Regions from separate parts of the Halomonas caseinilytica genome, predicted to be linked through region 1. Evidence: predicted binding sites of a transcription regulator. Region 1 holds the regulator's gene; the other holds the start of a gene.

Region 1 (3,366 bases):
GGCGAGCGCTCCATGGGCAGTTGGCTGTTCCGCCAACCCGATCTCGAACGCGGTCCGATCGAGATCTGCGCGACCTCGGGCCCCTTTCGCGATGCCGAAGGTCCCTGGGGACGCCGCTCGATCCTGCGACATGACCGTTTCACGGTACTCGTTCAGGAGTTCTTCCAGCAGGCCATGGTGGATGATCTTGGCTTGCCTTCACGTTAGGCTAGACACTCTTGAAAAGTGACTGCGCTCGTCCACTTTTCAGACAGCGCCCGTAAACCGTGTCCGCGCCCGCCGCGCTCTCCGCCCCGGACGAGGCATCCGGCAGGGCCGCTCCATGCGAGAGAACCTGATGGATTCATCCCTGATGCGCCCTTCCGGGCTGGCCCGACTCCCCGATTTCCTGCATCTCACCCGCCTCGACCGGCCCATCGGTACCTGGCTGTTGATGTGGCCGACCCTCTGGGCACTTTGGATGGCGGCCCAGGGCGTTCCCGAGCGCCGGATCGTGCTGGTCTTCGTCGCCGGCGTCTATCTGATGCGCGCCGCAGGCTGCGTGGTCAACGATTACGCCGACCGGCATTTCGACGGTCACGTCAAGCGCACCCGCAATCGCCCTCTCGCCACGGGCCGGATCAGTGAGCGGGAGGCCAAGGGACTTTTCGTCACTCTGGTGCTGCTCGCCTTCGTCCTGGTGTGGTTCACCAATCCTTTTACAGTGATGCTGTCGGTCGGTGGCGTTTTCCTCGCCTTCATCTATCCCTTCATGAAGCGCTACACCCATCTTCCCCAGGTCTTCCTGGGTGCCGCCTTCTCCTGGGGCATTCCCATGGCATTCGGCGCGGTGCTCGGCCATATTCCGACCGAAGCCTGGCTGCTGATGGCGGCCAACGTGGCCTGGACCGTGGCCTATGATACCGAGTATGCGATGGTCGACCGGGATGACGACCTGAAGATCGGCATCAAGTCCACAGCCGTGCTGTTCGGTCGCGCCGACAAGCTGATGATCGGCCTGCTGCAGTTCGTCACCCTGGCCCTGCTGGCCAAAGTGGGGCTATCGTTGAGCCTGGGCGGCTTCTTCTGGCTGGGGCTGGCCGCCATGGCGGCGACCTTCGTGCACCAGCAGCGCTTGATCCATGGTCGGGATCGCGACCGCTGCTTCCAGGCCTTCCTCAACAATCATTGGTCGGGCCTGCTGGTCTTTGCGGGTATTGGACTCTCCTGGTGGCCATCGCTCGGCGGCTGAAATCGGTTCCCACAAGAAGGCGACAAGACGAGGTTGTCACGGTATTGTCATAAAGAAATGCTGTCATCGTCACCGACTTGTCATTGACCTTGACCATGAGGCCCCGGGATGACCGCCAAGACCGTACTGATCGTCGATGATGAAGCGCCAATCCGCGAAATGATCGCCGTTGCGCTGGAGATGGCCGACTATCATGTCCTCGAGGCGGACAATGCCCAGACCGCCCATGCCATGATCGTCGACCACCAACCTGATCTGGTACTGCTCGACTGGATGATGCCCGGGACCAGCGGCATCGAGCTCGCTCGCCGCCTGAAGCGCGAGGAGGCCACCGCCGAGCTGCCACTCATCATGCTCACGGCCAAGAGCGAAGAGGACAACAAGATCCAGGGGCTGGAATCCGGCGCCGACGACTATATCACCAAGCCCTTTTCGCCCCGGGAACTGGTTGCCCGTCTCAAGGCGGTGCTGCGCCGCTCGACGCCCCATGGCGTCGAGGATCCGGTGGAAGTCGACGGCCTGATACTCGACCCGGTCAGCCACCGCGTCAGCGTCGACGGCAAGTCCCTGGAAGTCGGTCCTACCGAATATCGCCTGTTGCAGTTCTTCATGACTCACCAGGAACGCGCCTACACACGAGGACAATTGCTCGACCAGGTATGGGGAGGCAACGTCTATGTCGAGGAGCGTACCGTGGATGTGCACATTCGCCGCCTGCGCAAGGCGCTGGGCGACCCGTACCAGCAGTTGATCCAGACCGTGCGTGGTACGGGCTACCGTTTCTCCGCCAAGGGCTGACGTGAGTCGGCTCTGGAAACGAGAACTCTGGCGCCTGGTGGGCTTGACCGCCATCGGTGCCCTGATCGGCTGGCCCTTCTCCGCCATCGGCGCCGGTATCGCGGTGGCCCTGGCGCTCCAGCTAGCCTATCAGCTGCGCCAGTTGCACGCCCTGCACGAATGGCTGGCCCATCATCCGCATGATGAGCCTCCGGCCGCTTCGGGGCTGTGGGGCGAGCTGTTCGATCGCCTCTACCGCTACCAGAAGGGCCAGCGCATTACCCAGCGACGCCTGCGCGACACCTTGAGGCGGATCCAGGAATCCTCCGAGGCGATGCGCGACAGCGTGGTCATGCTCGACCGCCATGGCGACATGGAATGGTGGAACAGTGCCGCCGAACGCATGCTGGGACTGAAGCCCGCCCATGACCGCGGCCAGCACATCACCAACCTGCTGCGCGATCCACGCTTCATCGACTACTTTCAGGCTCGCGATTATCGCGAACCCCTGACATTGAACTCCCCCATCGACGAGCAGATGATCCTGCAGTTCCAGATCACCCTGTACGGCGACGATGAACGCCTGGTGATGGCCCGCGATATCACGCGCTTGCATCGCCTCGAGCAGATGCGGCGCGACTTCGTGGCCAACGTCTCCCATGAGCTGCGGACACCTTTGACGGTACTGAGCGGCTATCTGGAAACCTATGGCGACATGGCCGATCAGTTGCCCGGCCGACTGGGACGCGGTTTCGAGCAGATGCGCAGCCAGACGACGCGAATGCAGAACCTGGTCAACGACCTGCTGCTGCTGTCACGGCTCGAGATCGATCAGGGCGGTCAGGACGACACTCCCATCGATCTCACCGGCCTGCTGGATCATGTCCGCCGCGATGCCGAGGCGCTTTCCGACGGCCGCCATCATTTCGACGTGGAGATCGACGAATCCCGCCGCCTGCTCGGCAGCGAGAAGGAAATCCACAGCGCCTTGTCCAACCTCGCCTTCAACGCCGTGCGCTATGCCGGGGAACAAAGCCATATCGTCCTGCGCTGGACACGCCATGCAGGCGGCGCCTGCCTGGAGGTGGAAGACGACGGCGAGGGGATCGACTCGCACCACATTCCGCGCCTCACCGAACGCTTCTACCGGGTCGACAAAGGGCGCAGCACGGCCACCGGAGGCACCGGGCTAGGCCTGGCCATCGTCAAGCACGTGCTGCTGCGCCACGACGCACGGCTCGAGATCGATTCCCGCCTCGGCGAAGGCGCCACCTTTCGCTGCGTGTTTCCCGATGAGCGGCTGGTCGCCGCCGAAAGCGACAGCGGCCGCCAACAGCAAGCCTGATCCTTGGTATCGT
Region 2 (3,366 bases), on a different contig from region 1:
CAGCAGGCACTCGTAAAGCGGCCGCGACATGGCCGGTAACTCGCAGCTCAACGTGTAGTAACGGCCCCGCCCCACCTCGCAGAGCGCATTGAGATAGCCCATGGCATGATGACCGACAAGGTGGTTGAGACCGTCGAGCACAATGAGTATCACGCGGTGTGACATGGTAACTCCTGGCCGCTACCCGGCACGGATAGCGGCAACGCTGACATGACGGGTTACTGCTGATGGATCAGCACCTGGGACTGCCACTGGCGGGGCAGTTCGCGGGCGCTCTGCTCCCAGGCAGCGAAGTCCTGGATCGGCCGGGCGTTGGCATACTGCTCGTTGGGCAGCAGCCTGGCCGCAATCTCGTCGGGCATCTCCAGATGCTCGGCCCGGATCGGACGCGCATACCCTTCCGCCAGATTGAGCTGCCCCTGATCGGAGAGAATGAACTCACGGGTCAGCTTTGCCGCATTGGGATGCACGGCATGCCGATTGATGATGGTGGCATAGCCTGACGTCACCGACGCATCGGCAGGAATCACCACCTCGAAGGCATCGGGATCGATCTGGTCGCGATAGTTCAGGGCATTGAAGTCCCACATCAGCGCCACCTCGATCTCGCCCTTCTCGAGATTGGCAATGCTGGGCTCGGCCAGCGAAAGCCGCCCTTGGCGAGCCAGTTCGGCAAACACCTCGAAACCGGGGGCCAAATCCGCCTCGCTGCCGCCGTTGGCATAGGCAGCCGCCAGCACGGCATTGTTGGCCTGGGACGCCTGGCCCACGGCGCCAGCCGAGACCTTGTAGTCACCCTCGCTGAGATCAGCGAAGGCGTCGGGACGCTGGTCTTCCGGCACCAGTTCCTTGTTGATCATGAAGGCGATGGTGCCGGTATAGCCGAGCATCCAGTGGCCTTCCTCGTCCTTGGCCCACTCGGGAATCTCATCCCAGGTACTCGGCTTGTACGGTTGCGTGACACCCTGCTCCACCGCGATGGGACCGAACGCGAATCCTACATCGCCGATATCGGCCGTGGCGTTTTCGCCCTCGGCCTTGAACTTGGCCACTTCCTCGGCCGAGCTCATGTCGGTATCCATGTGCTCCAGGCCATACTCGGTCTTCAGGTCATGCCAGGTATCCTTCCAGTTGGCCCAGGAGTCCGGCATCCCGACGCTATCGACACGCCCTTCCTGCTGAGCGGCCTCGATGAGGGCCGGCAGATCCGACGGATCGGCATGGACACTACCGGCCATGAGTGTGGCACCCAGGGCACAGCCCAGCGCCAGACGGGGAAGGGGCGATCGACGCGGCAACATGGTGTGACTCCTTGCAAGAATCGTGAGAAGCAAAACGTCGCCTGGTCTAGTTCAGGCAGTGGCAAGGAGGACTCTAGAGACGCTTTATGACGCCATGGTGTCAAATACGTGGCAGCCACGTTGCGCGTGATAACAGCGTATTTCATCCTGTTGAAACAGACAGGACGCTAGACTGAGATGGAAAGATTCACGTCATTAATCAAGCAAACTGAACTAGACCAAGAATCCCTCTCGAGATCCCATGCCTTCAATGCCAGCAGCTTCCACAAACCCGCTTCGCTCATCAGCCATGCCCGCCAGTCAGCAAGCCCATGACCTGCGGATGACATTGTGGGAACTGCTGACCCAGCACACCCTGCGCCCCGGTGACCGCTTGCCCTCCGAGCGGCAACTGCTGGAGCACCTGAACACGACGCGCATCACCCTGCGCGAGGCGCTTTCACAACTGGAAGCCGAGGGACGCATCTACCGGGAAAGCCGCCGCGGCTGGTTCCTCTCTCCCCCACGCCTGCGCTACGATCTGCTCGCCGGCCTGCCCTTCCACGAAATGGTCGAATCGCAACGGCGCCGCGCTGCCACCGAGCTGCTGGAAGCCCATGAAACGGCCGCCTCGGCGACAGTCGCCAGACGCCTGGGCATGGCGGAAGGAACGCCGGTCTACCGGATCGTCAGAGCCAGAAGCATCGACGGCCGTCGAGTGCTCTATGTCGAACACCACCTCAGGGTCGACTGCTTTCCCGACATCCTCGCGTTCGACCTTGCTGCCTGCTCATTGACCGAACTCTATCGGCGGGAATACGCCATCCGGGTCAGCCGCGTCAGCTTCGAGCTGGGGTCCACGGGGCTGGGCCATCGAGCCGCCTCCGCCCTGCACGCCGCGCCGGGCAGCCCGGTGCAGCGCATCACCCGCATCAATCATGACCAGAACGGCCGCATGGTGGATTGCGACGATGAATACTGGCGACACGACGCCATCGAACTCACCCTGAGCGCTGCCCCGCAATCCTGAGCGATCACGTCAGGCGGGCGCGCGACTCCCCGGTACACTTCCCAGCATTGTCGCTACACATCGGAACGTGCCGCATAGATCGAGGTGATCCAGTCCAGGAAGACTCGCACGCGGGGCGATAGCTGCCGCCGCTGAGGATAGACCGCGTGCAGCGGCAGCGTCGGTTTGGGCCACTCTGGCAGGACTTCCACGAGCTCTCCCCGCTCGATCAGGGGCGCGACATGAAAGCGCGGCAATTGAATCATGCCGCATCCCTGGCGAGCACTCTCCACATAGGTCGAGGCATCGTTGACCGTGATCCAGCCACCGACCTCGAAAGCCCGGGAACGGCCATCCACGATCACATCCAGGGTGCTGTCCACCGCATTGTTGCCAGAGAAGAAATTGACCACCTGGTGCTTGTGAAGCTCGTCGGGATGACGCGGATACCCGGCGCTCTCCAGGTATGCCGGGCTGGCACAGATCGTCTGGGGCATTTCAGCCAGCTTGCGGGCGACCAGGCTGGAATCCGCTGGGGCTCCGGAGCGCAGCGCACAATCCACGCCCTCTCCCACCAGATCCACGAACCGGTCTCCACTGGTCAGAATCAGCTCCAAGCGCGGATAACGGCGATGGAACTCCTGAATGCGCGGCAACACGATCAGCCGGGCCTGGGCGCCATGCATCTCGACACGCAAGACACCGTCGGGATTATCGGCGACCGGCTTCAGGGCTGCTTCGGCATCCTCCAGTTCCGCCAGCAGACGCACGCAACGCTCGTGGAACGCCTTTCCCTCGGGGGTGGGACGTACCTGTCGCGTCGTGCGTTCCAGCAGGCGTACACCCAACCGACTTTCCATCCGCTGAATGGCCAGGGTGGCGGTCGCTCGGGGAATATCGAGCCCGTTGGCCGCCTTGGTGAAGCTACCGCTCTCCACGATGCGCACGAAAAGGGTCATCGCCTCGAACCGGTCCATACGAATTGTTTTTCCTGGCTGAATAGTCTTTGCAGATTAGCTGATTTATTCGCGTGATTGGAATGCCAATACTGGGCAGCGTCAACTCAACGAGGAACGG

What was found. The regulator PhoB, encoded in region 1, activates phosphate uptake and scavenging genes when phosphate is short. The targets are predictions, from matches to a motif close to TGTCATANNNNTGTCANA.
Region 2: HSDC_RS12525 (UTRA domain-containing protein) is a predicted target of PhoB. The motif match lies at 1,442-1,459, and genes of this name have one in related genera.

What each region holds. Positions count from the first base shown of each region.
Region 1 covers NZ_BDEO01000008.1:186,217-189,582, reverse strand. The annotation lists gene HSDC_RS10840 (chorismate--pyruvate lyase family protein) at 1-207, shown strand, start outside; gene ubiA (4-hydroxybenzoate octaprenyltransferase) at 338-1,231, shown strand; gene phoB (phosphate regulon transcriptional regulator PhoB) at 1,340-2,029, shown strand; gene phoR (phosphate regulon sensor histidine kinase PhoR) at 2,031-3,353, shown strand.
Region 2 covers NZ_BDEO01000011.1:79,835-83,200, forward strand. The annotation lists gene HSDC_RS12515 (alkaline phosphatase family protein) at 1-165, opposite strand, end outside; gene HSDC_RS12520 (ABC transporter substrate-binding protein) at 219-1,301, opposite strand; gene HSDC_RS12525 (UTRA domain-containing protein) at 1,624-2,310, shown strand; gene HSDC_RS12530 (LysR family transcriptional regulator) at 2,364-3,266, opposite strand.